4 regions of the Cupriavidus sp. 30B13 genome follow, and region 2 is predicted to be linked to each of the others. Evidence: predicted binding sites of a transcription regulator. Region 2 holds the regulator's gene; each other region holds the start of a gene.

Region 1 (4,179 bases), 760 kb from region 2:
CCAGCGCCCAGTAGGCGCAGAAATTCAGCACCATGCACGACAGCACGGTCGGGTCGCGGAAGATGCGGCGGTAGGGCAGCCGCGCCGCGCTCGCGCCGGCGCCCGCATGCCGCGTGTGTGCCTGCGTCAGCGGTCCTTCGCGGCCCAACCACAGCCACAGCGCGCTCCACGCGGCGCCGACCGCGCCCAGCACCACGAAGTTGGCGCGCCAGCCCCAGTGCTGCGTCACCAGCGGAATCGCCAGGCCCGCCACCAGCAGCCCTACCGTGGCGCCCTGGTTCACCACCGCCACCGGCAGGTTGCGCTGGTGGTCGGGAAACCATTTGTAGAGCGCGTGCACGGAAATCGGGAAGGCCGGCCCCTCGGCCGCGCCCAGCAGCATGCGGCAGGCCAGGATGGTCATGGCCGAGCCGGCCAGCGCCATCGGCACCTGCAGCACCGCCCACGCCACCCCCATGCCCAGCAGCAGCCAGCGCGTGGCGACGCGGTTGGAGAGAAAGCCCACCAGCACGGTGGCTAGCGCGAACAGCCAGAAAAAGCTGCTGGCGACCATGCCGAACTCAGCCGGCGACAGCTTCAGGTCCGCCATCATCGGCACGGCGACCATGCCCAGCACGATCTTGTCGAGGAAATTGATCAGCGCGAGCCAGGTCAGCATCGCTGCCATGGCCCAGGCCTGGCGCGGCTGGTACGACGAGGGATGGTTCATGGGCATGGCCGGTGGCGCAGAGGTGCGCGCGGCGCGGCCGCGCGCGTATCGAAGGGGGGGCGCCGCCTGCGACGAGGATGGCGCGCCGGCCCGGCGGCAAGAAACGCCGGGCCACCATAGTGCCGTTTCCGGATTCGGACAAGTCACGGCGCAGCATGGCGGCCACCGGTCCCGGCCACCGCGCGCAAGCGCTGCCGCGCACCAGTCCGGCAGCGCACGCCGCCGCGCATGCCCCAATCTGAGTCGGCCTGCCGACGTGCACCGGAATGGTGCGCATACATCCCGCACATTGCTGGTGCGCAGGGCTTTTCGCCGCCACCGGAGGCAGGCCCGGACTCGCTCCACGGGCGCGCAAGCCATGGCATGTTAGTTGCAGATACGTTACTTGGGGTGCGTTGTTCCTTATCAAACACGAGACAATCTGGGAGCTGCAATGAAACGACGTGACATGCTGAAGCTGTCGGCGGTAGCCGCCGCGGCGCTGGTTGCAACCGCTGGCGTCAGCCCGCTGGCGATGGCGCAGTCCAAGGAACCGATCAAGGTCGGCATCCTGCATTCGTTGTCCGGCACCATGGCCATTTCCGAAACGTCGCTCAAGGACGTGGCGCTGATGACCATCGACGAGATCAACAAGAGCGGCGGCGTGCTCGGCCGCAAGCTCGAGCCGGTGGTGGTGGATCCCGCCTCCAACTGGCCGCTGTTCGCCGAGAAGGCGCGCCAGCTGATCACCAACGACAAGGTCGCCGTCACGTTCGGCTGCTGGACCTCGGTGTCGCGCAAGTCGGTGCTGCCGGTCTACGAGGAACTGAACGCGCTGCTGTTCTACCCGGTGCAGTACGAAGGCGAGGAGATGTCGAAGAACGTCTTCTACACCGGCGCGGCCCCCAACCAGCAAGCCATCCCCGCGGTCGAATACCTGATGAGCAAGGAGGGCGGCGGCGCCAAGCGCTTCTTCCTGCTGGGCACCGACTACGTCTACCCGCGCACCACCAACAAGATCCTGCGCGCCTTCCTCAAGAGCAAGGGCGTGGCGGACAAGGACATCGAAGAGGTCTACACGCCGTTCGGCCACAGCGACTACCAGACCATCGTCGCCAACATCAAGAAGTTCTCGCAAGGCGGCAAGACCGCGGTGATCTCCACCATCAACGGCGACTCCAACGTGCCGTTCTACAAGGAGCTCGGCAACGCCGGCCTGAAGGCCAAGGACGTGCCGGTGGTGGCCTTCTCCGTGGGCGAGGAAGAACTGCGCGGCATCGACACCAAGCCGCTGGTCGGCCACCTGGCCGCGTGGAACTACTTCATGTCGGTCAAGAATCCCGAGAACGATGCCTTCAAGAAGCAGTGGGCGGCCTGGGTCAAGGCCAACAACCTGCCGGGCGGCGACAAGCGCGTGACCAACGACCCGATGGAAGCCACCTACGTGGGCATCCACATGTGGGCGCAGGCCGTGAAGAAGGCCGGCACCACCGATCCGGACAAGGTGCGTGCCGCCATGTACGGCCAGACCTTCAAGGCCCCGGACGGCTTCACGCTGACCATGGGCGAGAACCACCACCTGTACAAGCCGGTGATGATCGGCGAAGTCAAGGGCGACGGCCAGTTCACGGTGGTGTGGAAGACGCCGAAGGCGATCCGCGCGCAACCGTGGAGCCCGTTCATCGCGGGCAACGAAGGCAAGCCGGACAAGGTGATGTAAGCCGCTTCCGGGCTGCCCGCCTGCCAGGGCCTGCGCCCTCTCCCGCGCGGGGAGGGCCGCGGGAGAGGGCATGCGACGCCGGCTGCCGCCGGCCGCTGCCAGCCGGCATGGCCGGCCCTCTTTCCGCCCCTCCGCCCCCGGGGACTCCAGGGGGCGAAACAGCGGGTGGGTCCACCGCTTGCGCCGCATCCATCCAGAACACCAAGACGCGATCCAACGCGCTACCAGGACTCCGCCGGCTCCTATGCACCGATCCTTTTCCTTCTCCGCCTTGCCCTGGCTGCGCGCCATGCTGGCCGCGCTGCTGCTGGCCGCGGCGCCGCTGTGGGCCGCGCCGCTCACGCAGGCCGACCTCAAGCCGCTGGCCGAAGACGACTTCGACGCCAAGACCGCCGCGCTGAGCGCGCTGGCCAAGGCGCCGCCGGAACAGGCCGGCCCCATCCTCAAGGCACTGCAGGACGACGCGCTGCAATACGCGCCGTCGGTCGGCATGGTGCGCCAGGACGGCGACAAGACCGTCGACGCGATCACCGGCAAGCCCGTGACCGTGAAGGCCGACGAGCTCGAATCGCTCACGCTCAACAACAGCCTGCGCGCGCTGGTGGACAGCGCCGCGAGCAGCATGCTGCTGCAGTCGCCCGACGCCACGGTGCGCGCGCAGGCCGTCAATACGCTGCTGGACCAGCCCGGCAGCGCCTCGCGCGAGACCGTGGAGGCCGCGCGCAAGGCCGAGGCCGACGCCGGCCTGCGCGCCAAGCTCGACGTGATCTGGGCCAATATCGTGCTGGCCGAGGGCAACCGCAACGACCGCCTCGAGGCGATCCGCATCCTGGGCCGCGACAGCAACCCGCAAAGCCGCCAGAAGCTGCAGCCGCTGGTGGAAAAGGACGCCGCCGGCAACTACCGCGAACCCGACGCCGAGCTGCGCGGCGCCGCCCAGCAGGCGCTCGACGCGCTGCGCGGCGACCAGCGCCGCGCCGAGCTGATCGGCAACCTGTTCGCCGGCCTGAGCCTGGGCAGCGTGCTGCTGCTGGCGGCACTCGGGCTGGCCATCACCTACGGCCTGATCGGCGTCATCAACATGGCGCACGGCGAATTCCTCATGATCGGCGCCTATGCCACCTATATGGTGCAGGGCGTGTTCCGCGCGCACTTCGCCGGCGCCTTCGACTGGTACCTGCTGGCCGCGTTGCCCGCGTCGTTCCTTGCTTCTGCCATCGTCGGCTTCGTGCTCGAGCGGCTGGTGCTGCGCCATCTCTACGGGCGCCCGCTGGAGACGCTGCTGGCCACCTTCGGCGTGAGCCTGCTGCTGATGCAGGCGGTGCGCACGCTGTTCGGCGCGCAGAACGTGGAAGTGGCCAACCCGTCGTGGATGAGCGGCGGCATCGAATGGCTGCCGGGGCTGGTGCTGCCCTACAACCGCATGGTCATCATCGTGTTCGCGCTGGCCGTGGTGGCGGTGGCGTGGGGCGTGCTCAACCGCACGCGGCTCGGCCTGTTCGTGCGCGCCACCACCCAGAACCGCACCATGGCGGCCTGCGTGGGCGTGCGCACGTGGAAGGTGGACAGCTACGCGTTCGCGTTCGGCGCGGGCATCGCCGGGCTGGGCGGCTGCGCGCTGTCGCAGATCGGCAATGTCGGGCCGGACCTCGGCCAAGCCTACATCATCGATTCGTTCATGGTGGTGGTGCTGGGCGGGGTGGGCCAGCTGGCCGGCACCATCATCGGCGCCTTCGGCCTGGGCCTCGTCAACAAGTTCATCGAGCCGTTC
Region 2 (4,179 bases):
TCCACTTCGCGGACGACCAGACCTACGAAGTGACGAAGCCGGCCATGCGCGCCTATGAGATCGACCGCCCGCCGGTGACCGGCCACGCCGACCGCGGCACCATGAACGCCGAAGGCTCGGTGGTGGACCTGTTCGGCCACGCCCTGATCGTGCGCGCGCAGGGACCCGATCCGGCCAAGGACCCGCCCATGACGGCCGCCTCCGAATATTTCCAGGTGCTGGTCAACGACGATATCGTCAAGACCGACAAGCCCGTCAAGCTCACGCGCGGCCCCTCCGTGATGACCGCCAACGGCCTCGTCTTCAACAACGTCACCCGCGAAGTACAATTGCTGGGTAACGTACACGGCACCATCATCACGGTACCGCCGCCGGCCAGCCCCGCGGCGAAGCCCTGAACGAAGCCTGACGTGGGCCCCATCCGGAAACCGCCAGAGAAACGAAGCCGCCCGCGGGCCCTAGCCGTCCGCGCCAACCGCCACCACGCCAATATGAATCCATTCCTGACGACATCGTCCTGTCGCCGCAGCAGCACGGCTGCCCTGATGACGGCCGCGGCCGTCCTCGGCCTGGCGCTGGCCGCGCCGGCCAGCGCCGAGAAGGCCGACCGCGACAAGCCGCTGGTGCTGGAGGCCGACAATGCCAGCTACGACGACGTCAAGCAGGTGTACGTACTGACCGGCAACGTGGTGCTGACCAAGGGCACCATGGTGCTGAAGTCGGATGCGGCGGAAGTGCGCACCGACCCCGAGGGCTACCAGTACGCGGTGGCCACCTCCAAGAGCGGCAAGCAGGCCTATATCCGCCAGAAGCGCGACAACGTCGACGAATACATCGACGGCTGGGGCGACCGCATCGAGTCCGACGGCAAGCAGGACCTGTCCAAGCTGATCGGCCACGCCCGCATGGCGCGCCTGGCCGGCGCCAAGCTGATCGACGAGATCCGCGGCGCGGTGATCACCTACGACAGCCGCAACGAGTTCTACACGGCCACCGGCGGCACCGACAACGCCACCGCGGGCAGCCCGTCCGGACGCGTGCGCGCGGTGCTGTCGCCGCGCCAGGAGCAGCCCGCCAGCGGCGCCGCCGCCGCCAGCCCGCTGCCGCTCAAGCCGGCGTCGGCCCCCGCCGCCCCCTGACGCGGGCCGCCGCCGCGCCCCCCGACCCACGGATTCTCCCGCCTTCATGACCGCTACCCTGACCGAACCGTCGTCCCAGACCAACGTCCTGACCGAAAGCAGCACGCTCGTCGTGCGCCACCTGAAGAAACGCTACGGCTCGCGCACGGTGGTCAAGGACGTGTCGCTCGACGTGAAGAGCGGCGAGGTGGTGGGGCTGCTGGGCCCCAACGGCGCGGGCAAGACCACTTCGTTCTACATGATCGTCGGGCTGGTGGCGCTGGACGAGGGCGACATCGTGCTCGACGACAAGCACATCAGCGGGCTGGCCATCCACGAGCGCGCCCGCATGGGCCTGTCCTACCTGCCGCAGGAAGCGTCGGTGTTCCGCAAGCTCAACGTGCAGGAGAACATCCGCGCCGTGCTCGAACTGCAGATCCACGACGGCAAGCCGCTCGCCAAGGCCGAGATCGAGCGGCGCCTGGACACCTTGCTGGACGACCTGCAGATCGCCCACCTGCGCGACAACCCGGCGCTGTCGCTGTCGGGCGGCGAGCGCCGCCGCGTGGAAATCGCGCGCGCGCTGGCGTCGGCGCCGCGCTTCATCCTGCTCGACGAACCGTTCGCCGGCGTGGACCCGATCGCGGTGGGCGAGATCCAGCGCATCGTCAGCTTCCTCAAGGCGCGCAACATCGGCGTGCTGATCACCGATCACAACGTGCGCGAGACACTGGGCATCTGCGACCACGCGTATATCATCAGCGAAGGCACCGTGCTGGCGTCCGGCCAGCCGGAGGACATCATCGCCAACGAATCGGTGCGCAAGGTCTACCTGGGCGAGAACTTCCGCATGTAAGCGGTGCGGGGGCGTCCCCCGGAGCGGCTTTTATGCCGCCTGTCGTCCTGCAGACGATCACGGCGGCGCCAGCGATAGCAATTTCCGTTCCACCGGCACGGAAGTTGGGCATAAAATGGTCGCATGAAACCGTCGCTACAGCTCCGCCTCTCGCAACATCTCGCGCTTACGCCGCAACTCCAGCAGTCGATCCGGCTGCTGCAACTGTCCACGCTCGAACTGCAGCAGGAAGTGGAACAGGCCCTGACCGAGAATCCCCTGCTCGAACGCGAGAACGACTGGATCGAAAGCCCGCTGCGCGTGGCCGCCGACGGCTCGGTGAACCTGCAGAGCGCGCCCGCACCGGCGCCCGCCGACGGCCAGGGCACCAGCGAGAACCGCGCCGACGGCGCCCCGGAGGGCGACGACAGCTATTCCGACAGCGGCGAGGACTACGGCAACGACTGGAGCCTGGACGACTTCGCGCGCCGCCCGCAGGGCGACGAGGACGAGAAGACCCCGATGCAGTTGCGCGACGCCGAGCCCACGCTGCGCGAGCACCTGATGGAGCAGCTCGCCCCGCTGAAGATCTCCATGCGCGACAAGGGCCTGGCGATCTTCCTGGTCGAGTCGCTGGACGACGACGGCTACCTGAGCGCATCGCTCGAGGAAATCTGCAGCGAACTGCCCGAGGAACTCGAGTTCGAGATCGACGAGGTGCAGGCCATCCTCACCCTGCTGCAGAGCTTCGACCCCGCCGGCGTGGGCGCGCGCAACGCTGCCGAGTGCCTCGCGCTGCAGTTGCGCCGGCTCAAGCATCCCCAGCGCGAACTGGCCCTGACCATCGTCACCAGCCACCTCGAACTGCTGGCGGTGCGCGACTACACGCGCCTGAAGAAGGCACTGCAGGTGGACGAGGCCGATCTCAAGGCCGCCCACGAACTGATCCGCTCGCTCGCGCCCTATCCCGGGCACGCCTACAGCCGCCCGGAAGCGGACTTCGTGGTGCCCGATGTATTCGTGCGGAAAATAGGCGGCGGCTGGATCGCGCAGCTCAACCCGGATGTGATGCCGCGGCTACGCATCAACGACATGTACGCGCAGATCTTGCGCGGCGCAAAAGGCGACTCCGGCGCGGCCGGACTGCAGCAAAAGCTGCAGGAAGCGCGCTGGCTGATCAAGAATATCCAGCAGCGCTTCGACACCATATTGCGCGTCGCACAAGCGATTGTCGAACGTCAAAAGAACTTCTTCACCCACGGGGAAATTGCGATGCGCCCCTTGGTTTTGCGGGAGATTGCCGATACACTGGGTTTACACGAGTCCACCATCTCCCGGGTGACAACCAATAAATACATGGCAACGCCGATGGGGACTTTCGAGCTGAAGTACTTCTTCGGCAGTCACGTATCCACGGAAACCGGCGGCGCGGCCTCGTCAACGGCAATCAGGGCGTTGATCAAGCAACTCATAGGAGCCGAAGACCCCAGGAACCCCCTGTCGGACAGCAGGATCGCCGAACTGCTCGGCGAGCAAGGCTTCGTGGTGGCCCGACGAACCGTGGCCAAGTACCGCGAAGCGCTGAAAATCCCTGCCGTCAATCTCCGCAAGACTTTGTAGCCGAGCCGCACCGCCTGCCTGGTGTGGCTCTTTCAGAAGGAGAAACGCTATGAACTTCAAGATCAGTGGACACCACTTGGACATCACGCCTGCACTGCGTGAGTACGTGGAAACGAAACTGGAGCGTATCGTCAGGCATTTCGATCAAGTCATTGGCGTAAGTGTGCTGCTCTCTGTCGACAATACAAAAGAAAAGGACCGGCGGCAGTATGCGGAAATCAATCTACATCTCAAGGGCAAGGACATCTTTGTCGAAGCGCATCACGAAGACCTGTATGCCGCAATCGACGCACTGGTCGACAAGCTCGACCGGCAGGTGATTCGCCACAAGGATCGCGTGCAGAGCCACGACCGCGAGGCGGTCAAGTACCAGATGGCGGCATCGCAGATGCAGCAATGACCGTGCCTGGCGGCCCGCCAAGGGGGTCGCCGGAGTCAGTCCCTTGAAACCGGAACAAGCCGCGCCCGTTGCGCGGCTTTTTTGCGCCCGTTTTTGCGTCCGCGTTCCTGCCCGCTTTTGCGCCGCGGCGGCCCGGGCGGAATGATGCAGGGGGATTCCGCAACGCCCTGCAGCCGGTGTATGCTGTGCAATACATGAACGACAGC
Region 3 (4,179 bases), on a different replicon from region 2:
TCCCGCATATGGCCGGCTACTTCGCCGCCAGCGAGGAGATCGCTTTCCGCATGCGCGCCAGCCGCATCGAGCCGGGCCGCATCCACGCCACCGGCATCCCGGTGGTGCCGGCCTTCACCCAGCCGCAGGACCGGCAGGCATGCGCCGCGCATTTCGGGCTCGACCCGGCGCGGCGCACCATCATGCTGATGGGCGGTGGCGCCGGCCTCGGCGGCCTGGACGAGGTGGCCGAGGCGCTGCTGCGGCTGGACCACGGTTTCCAGCTGATCGTGATGGCCGGGCGCAACGAGGCCGCGCTCGGGCGCCTCGGGACGCTCGCCGCCGCCCGGCCCGGCCAGCTGTTTCCGTTCGGCTTCATCGACGAAGTGGCGCGGCTGATGGGCTGCTCGGACCTCGTCATCACCAAGCCCGGCGGCCTCACCACCTCCGAGTGCCTGGCGATGGGCGTGCCGATGATCGTCAACGCGCCGATTCCCGGACAGGAAGAGCGCAATGCGGATTACCTGCTGGAGCAGGGCGCCGCGCTCAAGGCGGTGGACCTGGTCTCGCTCGAATACCGCGTGCGCCTGCTGCTGGGCGAGCCGGCGCGGCTGGCGCAGATGCGCGAGCGCGCCCGCGCGCTGGGCCGCCCGGCGGCCGCCCGGCAGGTGCTGCAGGCCGTGCTGGCGCAACTGCCGGGGTGGCCGCAGCCGGCGCCGGCGGGGACGGACCGATGCGCTCGCTGAACCTGTCCGCGCTGCCGCCGCACGCGCAGGCCTGGCCCCCGCGGCACCCGCTGGCGCTGGCACTGACGCTCGGCTGGACCATGCTGCTGGCGTACTTCTTCGCCAACGTCGAAATCCAGATCGAAGGCGCCGCGGGCTGGGCCGCCAACCTGCCCACCTGGCGCATCGAGCATCACTGGCTGCTGGATATCTTCTGGGGCGGCCGCCCCATGACCGGCTATCACGCCTGGGTGTTTCCCTGCGTGGCGCTGTTCTTCCATTTCCCGCTGCTGTTCGCCGGCCGCTGGAACTGGCGCGCGCAGGCCCGGGTCGTGGCCTGCATCATGGTGTTCTGGGTCACGGAGGACTTTCTCTGGTTCGTGCTCAACCCGGCCTACGGCCTGGCCCGCTTCGCGCCGGAGTTCGTGCCCTGGCACATTCACTGGCTGGGCGTGGCGCCCACCGACTACTGGGCGGGGCTGGGCGCGGCGATGGTGCTGACGTGGTTTTCGTGCCGGCGGGGCGGCTGAGCAGGGCGCGGCATAAACGCACCCGGAAAGGGAATCGGGGCGGCGGTGAAGTGGCCCAGGCGGCGGTGCCGCACTGGTGCGGTGCGTCATGCACACATAGGAGTAGAATCACGCCTCCTGCACTTTGTCGCGTTCTTATAACAATGAGCCCCCGTCCTTCGCGCATGGCGTGCATTGACGCACTCAAGGCGATCAGCTCGCAGTTGATCGTGCTGCATCACCTTGCCTTCTACGGCCCCATGTCCGACGCGGCCCACGTGCTGGCGCCCGATCTGCTCGACTGGTTCTCGCAGTACGCGCGCATCGCGGTACAGGCTTTCCTGGTCATCAGCGGCTTCCTGGCCGCGCGCAGCCTGGCGCCCGGCGGCCACCTGACGGTGCCGCATCCGCTGCTGGCGATCTGGCGCCGCTACCAGAAGCTGGTGGTGCCTTATACCGTGGCCATCCTGATCGCCATCGCCGGCGCCGCCATCGCGCGCACCTGGATGCATCACGATTCCATTCCCGGCGCGCCCGGCCTGCACCAGTTCCTGGCGCATGTGCTGCTGCTGCACAACGTGCTCGATTTCGACGCGCTTTCGGCGGGGGTCTGGTACGTGGCCATCGACCTGCAGTTGTTCGCCCTGCTGATCGTCGCGCTGTGGGCGGCGCGCGCGTGCGCGCGGCGGCTCGAAGCGGGCGGCGCGGCGCTGGGCGTGCTGGCGGTGTCCGGCCTGGCGCTGGCGTCGCTGTTCTGGTTCAACCGCGATGCCGCCTGGGACGTGTGGGCAATCTATTTCTTCGGCGCCTACGGCATGGGCACGCTGGCGTTCTGGGCCTCCGCGCCCGGGCGCTCGCCGGTGGCGCTGCTGGTGCTGGGCGCGGCGGTGGCGGCCGCGCTGATCGTGGATTTCCGCCTGCGCATCGCGGTGGCGCTGGCGGTGGCCCTGCTGCTCGGCGTGGCGCGCCGCGGCGGCTGGCTGGAGCACTGGCCGCGCGCCAGTATGCTGGCATTTTTCGGACGTATTTCTTACTCGGTGTTTCTGGTCCATTTCCCGATCTGCCTGGTGGTCAACGCGGTGGTGTCCCACCTTGCACCGCAGCAGCCGGTGCTCAATGCGCTCGGCATGATCGCCGCGTGGCTGCTGAGCAACGCGGCCGGCGCACTGTTCCATCGCTATGTGGAAAGCGGGGCGGCGCTGGGCGCATTGCGCCAGGCGCTGTGGGCGGCTCCTGCCGGGGCCCGGGCGCAGCGCCAGGCGGTTGGCCGGGAGCGGTCCACCTGACGCCGGCGCCGGCCGGCCCGGCTTCCATCTCGGCCCATCGCGGCCCGTTCGCGCGCATGCAGGCGGCGCCCGGTTCCCCAGGACCGGGCGCCGCTTCCACATGGTGCCGCTGCACCACAAGCCGGCAGCGTCCCGCGTTGCGCCGCACGCGCGCGGTGCGATGCCGCCGCCCTGCCATGGTTTGCTGTGCAACACACGGTAAAAACGAGCATTAGGATATGGCACGAAGGTTGCCTACTATGAAGTCGTAAACCTGACCGTTTGGTCAGGATTCCTGTTTCGAGGCTGCCATGTCCGATCATATCGTCCTGACCTCGCACGCCCGCCGCGACAAGCCGGCGGAGCCCATTCACTGGGGGGCAGCCACCGCCGCCGAGCGCGGCCCCGTGATCGCCAGCCTCACCAATCCGGCCCAGCGCAACGTGATCGGCACCCACTCGGGCGCCTACGCGGTGTATCGCGCGCTGGCGGTGGCCTCGGGCAAGCTGCAGCGCGACCACCGCGCCGACCTGACCGATACCGCGCCGGCCGAGGTCATCGGCCCGCATCCGCAGTGGGCCGACCCGGACAAGATCGTCTCGCTGGATCCCTGGGGCCACCTGGTGTCCACCGCGTTCGCCGACCGCATCGCCGCCGGCATCGATATCCGCCCTTCCATCGCCATCACGCGCGCCCACATCAACATGCCCGAGCTGGCGGGCGCCATCGCCGCGGGGCGGCTGGTGCCGGACGGCCAGATCCTGCATGCCAACGGCGACGTGCGCGTCACCAAGGCCGCCATCGACCCGGTCTGGTACCTGCCCGGGCTGGCGCGGCGCTTCGACATCAAGGAAAGCGCGCTGCGCCGCGCGCTGTTCGAGCAGACCAGCGGGATGTTCCCGGAGCTGGTGACGCGGGCGGATCTCAAGGTGTTCCTGCCGCCCATCGGGGGCATGACGCTGTACTTTTTCGGCGACGTCGGCCAGCTCGGCAAGCCCGAGACCAGGGTGGCATGCCGCGTGCACGACGAATGCAACGGCTCCGACGTGTTCGGCTCCGACATCTGTACCTGCAGGCCTTACCTCGCGCATGGCATCGAGGTCTGCATCGAGATGGCGCAGCAGGGCGGCGTCGGGCTGGTGGTCTACAACCGCAAGGAAGGCCGGGCGCTGGGCGAGGTCACCAAGTTCCTGGTCTACAACGCGCGCAAGCGCCAGGTCGGCGGCGACCGCGCCGAGACCTATTTCGCGCGCACGGAATGCGTGGCGGGCGTGCAGGACATGCGCTTCCAGGAGCTCATGCCCGACGTCTTCCACTGGCTCGGCATCAAGCGCATCGATCGCTGGGCCTCGATGAGCAACATGAAGCACGGGGCGCTGACCGCCCAGGGCATCGAAGTGGTCGAGCAGGTGGCGATCCCCGATGCGCTGATCCCGGCCGACGCCCGCGTGGAAATCGACGCCAAGGTAGCGGCTGGCTACTTCACGAGCTATACCCCGCCCGACGCGGAAGAACTGGCGCTGGCAAAGGGTAGAGGACTGGACGAATGAACGAGACACCTGAAGCGGGCGCGCCGGGCGGCGCGTCCGATGGCTTCACCGATGCAGCCGGCTGGGCCAGTCCCGTGCCGCCGGGGCACCCGGCCGCGGCGCTGCTGACCGGCCAGGCCGTGCGCGCGCGCTGCGCGGCCGTGACCGAGCA
Region 4 (4,179 bases), on a different replicon from region 2:
TGTGCTCGCAGAAGATCACCGGGTCGTTGTCGCGGATGGCCTGGATCAGCAGACCCTTGGTGTCGTACGGCGTGGACGGGCACACCACCTTGAGCCCCGGGATATGCGTGAACAGCGGCGTGAGCATCTGGCTGTGCTGGGCCGCCGCGCGAAAGCCCGCGCCCACCATCGCGCGGATCACCACCGGGGTCTCGGCCTTGCCGCCGAACATGTAGCGGAACTTGGCGGCCTGGTTGAAGATCTGGTCGAAGCACACGCCCATGAAGTCGATGAACATCAGCTCGGCGATGGGGCGCATGCCGCAGGCCGCCGCGCCGATGGCCGCGCCGACGTAGGCGGACTCGGACAGCGGCGTGTCGAGCAGGCGGTCGCCGTGCTTGGCGTAGAGGCCCTTGGTGACGCCGAGCACGCCGCCCCAGGCGTCCTTCTCGCCGTCCGCGCCGGCGCCGCCGACGATATCCTCGCCGAGCATGATCACGCTCGGGTCACGGGTCATTTCCTGGTCGATCGCTTCGTTGATCGCCAGCTTCATGCTGAGTTTGCGGGACATGGTGTGGTCTCCTGTCTGTGCTGTTCGTGCGGTCCGGTCTGCGGCGCGCTCAGTAGCTGACGTACACGTCGGTCAGCAGGTCGGCGGCGGTGGGGAACGGCGCGGCCTTGGCCTGCTGCACGGCGTCCTCGATCAGCGCGGCGACCTGCTCGTCGATGGCCTTCAGTTCCTCCGGCGCGATCACGCCGGCCTGCGTCACGGTGACGGCGAACTTCTTCAGGCAATCCTTGTTGGCGCGGATGTCGTCGAGCTCGCCGCTGGCGCGGTAGGTCTGCGCGTCGCCCTCGAAATGGCCGTAGAAGCGCACCATCTTGCATTCGAGCAGCGCGGGGCCGCCGCCTTCGCGGGCGCGCCTGATGACTTCGCCGGCGGCCTCGTGCACGGCGAAGAAGTCGGTGCCGTCCACCGTCACGCCGGGAATGCCGAAGCCGGCGGCGCGGTCGACGTAGCTGTCCACGGCGGTGCCGTACTCGCGCGCGGTGGACTCGGCGTAGCCGTTGTTCTCGATCACGAAGATCACCGGCAGGTTCCACACGGCGGCCAGATTCAGGCTCTCCAGGAAGGTGCCCTGGTTGGAGGCGCCGTCGCCGGCAAACGTGATGCCGACCTCGCCCTTGCCGCGGAACTTGGCGGCCAGCGCGGCGCCGCAGATCAGCGGCGCGCCCGCGCCGAGGATGCCGTTGGCGCCCATCATGCCCTTGGACAGGTCGGCGATATGCATGGAGCCGCCCTTGCCGTTGCACGAGCCGCCCTTGCGGCCGTAGATCTCCTTCATCATCGCCACCGGGTCCACGCCCTTGGCGATGCAGTGGCCGTGGCCGCGGTGCGTGCTGGCGATGCGGTCGCCGTCGCCGAGGTGATGCAGGATGCCGACGCCGGCGGCTTCCTCGCCGGCGTAGAGGTGAACGAAGCCGGGAATGTCGCCGCGCCCGAAGTCCACGTGCAGGCGTTCTTCGAAATCGCGGATGGTGCGCATGCGGCGGTACACGGCGAGCAGGTCTTCCTTGCCGAGCGGCAAGGTGTTCTGGCTGGCTGGGGTGGTCATGTCTGTCTCCTTCACGGTTTTGTGGTGGCGGTAAGGCTCTCGGCAAGCGTGGGCGGGCGGGAAGCGGGCGGCGGCGCGCGCCCGCAGCGCATCAGTCCGGCGGCGGCGGCGTAGCGCATGCAGGCGGCCACGTCGAGGCTGAGGAAGGCGCGCTCGCGCAGCGTCACGGTGACTTCGTCGTGCGCGCCGAACACCAGCTCGCGCTCGCCGTCCAGCGCGACGATGCCGCTGCGCTGGCGCACGCGGTGCGGCACGCCGTCGGCCAGGCGCTCCCAGCCGGCGATGGGCACCGTGCTCAGCAGCCCCGGCGCGATCGGCGCGCGCAGCTCGAAGCGGCCTGCGCCGGCGGCGGCGAGTTCGATGGCAAGGCCGCCGGCCTCATGCCGGCCCACCGGCTCGAGCAGCCCGCCGATGGCGGACAGGCCGACGGCCTGCGGATCGGCGAAGGCGAGGTACACGGCGCCGAGCGTCTCGGTCTTCCACAGCGCGCGCGCGCCGATGAAATGCTCGTGGGAGATCACGGCGTCCACCAGCGCGATGTCGTGGCGCACTTCGCGTTCGCCGGCGATGCGGACGTCGAGCCGCTTGTTGGCGGCCAGCGCCTGCGCGGCGGGAATGCGCCCGCTGGCGAACAGGCCGGTGGCAAGGCCGGTGATGGTGGCCTCGCGCATTTCGGGATAGGCGTTGTTGGTGCCGGTGGAGATGCCGGCAATCGGCACGCTGGCGCATTCGCGCACCACGGCGCGGTGGGTGCCGTCGCCGCCGAGCACGATGATGGCGGCCACGCCCGCCTCGCGCATCATGCGCGCGGCCAGGAAGGTGTCGTCCACGCGCGCGGTGACGGGCATGTCGAGGTATTCCACCTCGGGCAGCGCGGCGTCCGGCCCCTGGCGGCGCGTCAGATGGCGCGCCAGCAGCACGCGCATGCCCTCGCGGTCCGGCATCATCAGCACGCGGCCCACGCCGCAGGCGGCCAGCGCTGCCAGCAGGCGCAGCACGATATTGACGCGGTCGGCCAGTTGCAGCGTATTGGCGTTGGCGATCACGCGGCGGATGTCGCGCGCCGAGATCGGATTGGCGATGATGCCCACCAGCGGCCGCGCGGCCAGCGTCTGCTCACCCATGCCTGGTCTCCTGCCGTTTTATCTTGTGGCAGGGATATCGCAATGGGCGTGCCACCCGGCGCACACGCAGGCAAGGCGGCAAAAGCGCGGAAAAAAACCGGGATTACCCGCAAAAAAAGCGGCCGCCCGCGAGACAGCCGGGGCCGCGGCGTGACAGGTGTCACAGCATCAGGTGTACCGCCGCGCGACAGGTGTCGCGCGCTCAGTGCGGCGCGTCGCGCCGGTTCGGCGAGGCGATGCCATAGCGCGCCATGCGGCGATACAGCGTCATGCGGCTCACGCCGATCTGGCGCGCCACCGCGCTCAGGTTCCAGCCCGCGGCGCGCAGGTACTGCATCAGCAGCATGCCCTCGGGCGGGAGCTGGTGCGGATCGAAGGGCGGATCGGTGCCGATGGCCGGCGCCGGCTGGACCGCTGGCGCCGCCGCGCTGGCAGGCGGCAGCGCCGGCGCCAGCAAGCCCGCTTGGTGCGGTGCGGCGCCAATGCCTTCGGGCAGGTCTTCCACTTCGATATGGCCGCCGGTGCAGACCGCGCGCGCGTATTCGAGCGCGTTGCGCAACTCGCGCAGGTTGCCAGGCCAGGCGTGCGCATGCAGGCGCGCGCGCGCCGCCGGCGACAGGCTGACGGCGGAGTCGGCGGAGTCGGCGCCGACGACGCCCGCGCCGAGCATCTTGCCGATCAGCCAGTCCAGGTCGGTGCGCTCGCGCAGCGGCGGCAGCGCGAGGCGCGCGCCGTTGAGGCGGTAGTACAGGTCTTCGCGGAAGCGCCCGCTGCTGACCAGTTGATCCAGCGGGTGGTGCGTGGCGGAAATCACGCGCACGTTGACCGGCACCGGGCGCGCGGCGCCGATGGCCAGCACCTCGCCTTCGGCCAGCACGCGCAGCAGGCGCGATTGCAGCTCGCGCGGCATGTCGCCGATCTCGTCGAGGAACAGGGTGCCGCCGTCCGCTTCCTGGATCAGGCCGCGCTTGGCGCGCGAGCCGGCGCCGGAGAAGCTGTTGGGCAGGTGGCCGAACAGTTCGCTCTCGATCAGCGTCTCGGGGATCGCCGCGCAGTTGACCGCCACGAACGGCCCGCCGCGGCGCGCGCTGGCCTGGTGCAGCGCCTTGGCCAGGTATTCCTTGCCGCTGCCGGTCTCGCCGTTGATCAGCAGGTTGATCGGCGAATCCACCAGCCTGGCGGCGCGCTGCAATTGCTGCTGCAGCGCGGCATCGCCGCCGCACAGGGCCGCCAGCGGCGCCTGCAGCGGCGCGCCGCGCTCGGCCACGGCCGGCTGCCAGCGCGGCGCCGGCGGCATCACGCTCAGGTAGAGCCGCGTGCCGCTGCGCGACAAGGCCAGCGCGCGCTGCTCGCTCGGGCGCGAATGGACGAAGCGGCCAAGTTCGCCCAGGCGCGCGTCGAACAGCGCCTCGAAGGCCATGCCCAGCACCGGCGCGCCTGGTATGCCCGATACACTCGAT

The links. Region 2 encodes sigma-54, which starts transcription at its own class of promoters, with help from an activator protein. Its sites were predicted from a motif close to TGGCANGNAANCTGCTTT; they were not measured.
Region 1: a site for sigma-54 is predicted at 1,069-1,086, ahead of urtA (urea ABC transporter substrate-binding protein). Genes of this name have one in related genera too.
Region 3: a site for sigma-54 is predicted at 2,719-2,736, ahead of ACKI2N_RS27975 (GTP cyclohydrolase II). Genes of this name have one in related genera too.
Region 4: a site for sigma-54 is predicted at 2,756-2,773, ahead of ACKI2N_RS20765 (ATP-NAD kinase family protein). Genes of this name have one in related genera too.

What each region holds. Positions count from the first base shown of each region.
Region 1 covers NZ_CP188223.1:1,441,378-1,445,556, forward strand. The annotation lists gene ACKI2N_RS06725 (MFS transporter) at 1-709, opposite strand, end outside; gene urtA (urea ABC transporter substrate-binding protein) at 1,143-2,408, shown strand; gene urtB (urea ABC transporter permease subunit UrtB) at 2,653-4,179, shown strand, end outside.
Region 2 covers NZ_CP188223.1:682,625-686,803, reverse strand. The annotation lists gene lptC (LPS export ABC transporter periplasmic protein LptC) at 1-398, shown strand, start outside; gene lptA (lipopolysaccharide transport periplasmic protein LptA) at 492-1,139, shown strand; gene lptB (LPS export ABC transporter ATP-binding protein) at 1,186-1,974, shown strand; gene ACKI2N_RS03295 (RNA polymerase factor sigma-54) at 2,098-3,573, shown strand; gene hpf (ribosome hibernation-promoting factor, HPF/YfiA family) at 3,623-3,973, shown strand.
Region 3 covers NZ_CP188224.1:2,000,661-2,004,839, reverse strand. The annotation lists gene ACKI2N_RS27990 (MGDG synthase family glycosyltransferase) at 1-725, shown strand, start outside; gene ACKI2N_RS27985 (hypothetical protein) at 713-1,234, shown strand; gene ACKI2N_RS27980 (acyltransferase family protein) at 1,378-2,499, shown strand; gene ACKI2N_RS27975 (GTP cyclohydrolase II) at 2,790-4,028, shown strand; gene ACKI2N_RS27970 (URC4/urg3 family protein) at 4,025-4,179, shown strand, end outside.
Region 4 covers NZ_CP188224.1:318,766-322,944, reverse strand. The annotation lists gene ACKI2N_RS20775 (alpha-ketoacid dehydrogenase subunit beta) at 1-550, opposite strand, end outside; gene ACKI2N_RS20770 (thiamine pyrophosphate-dependent dehydrogenase E1 component subunit alpha) at 600-1,595, opposite strand; gene ACKI2N_RS20765 (ATP-NAD kinase family protein) at 1,607-2,719, opposite strand; gene ACKI2N_RS20760 (sigma-54-dependent Fis family transcriptional regulator) at 2,922-4,179, opposite strand, start outside.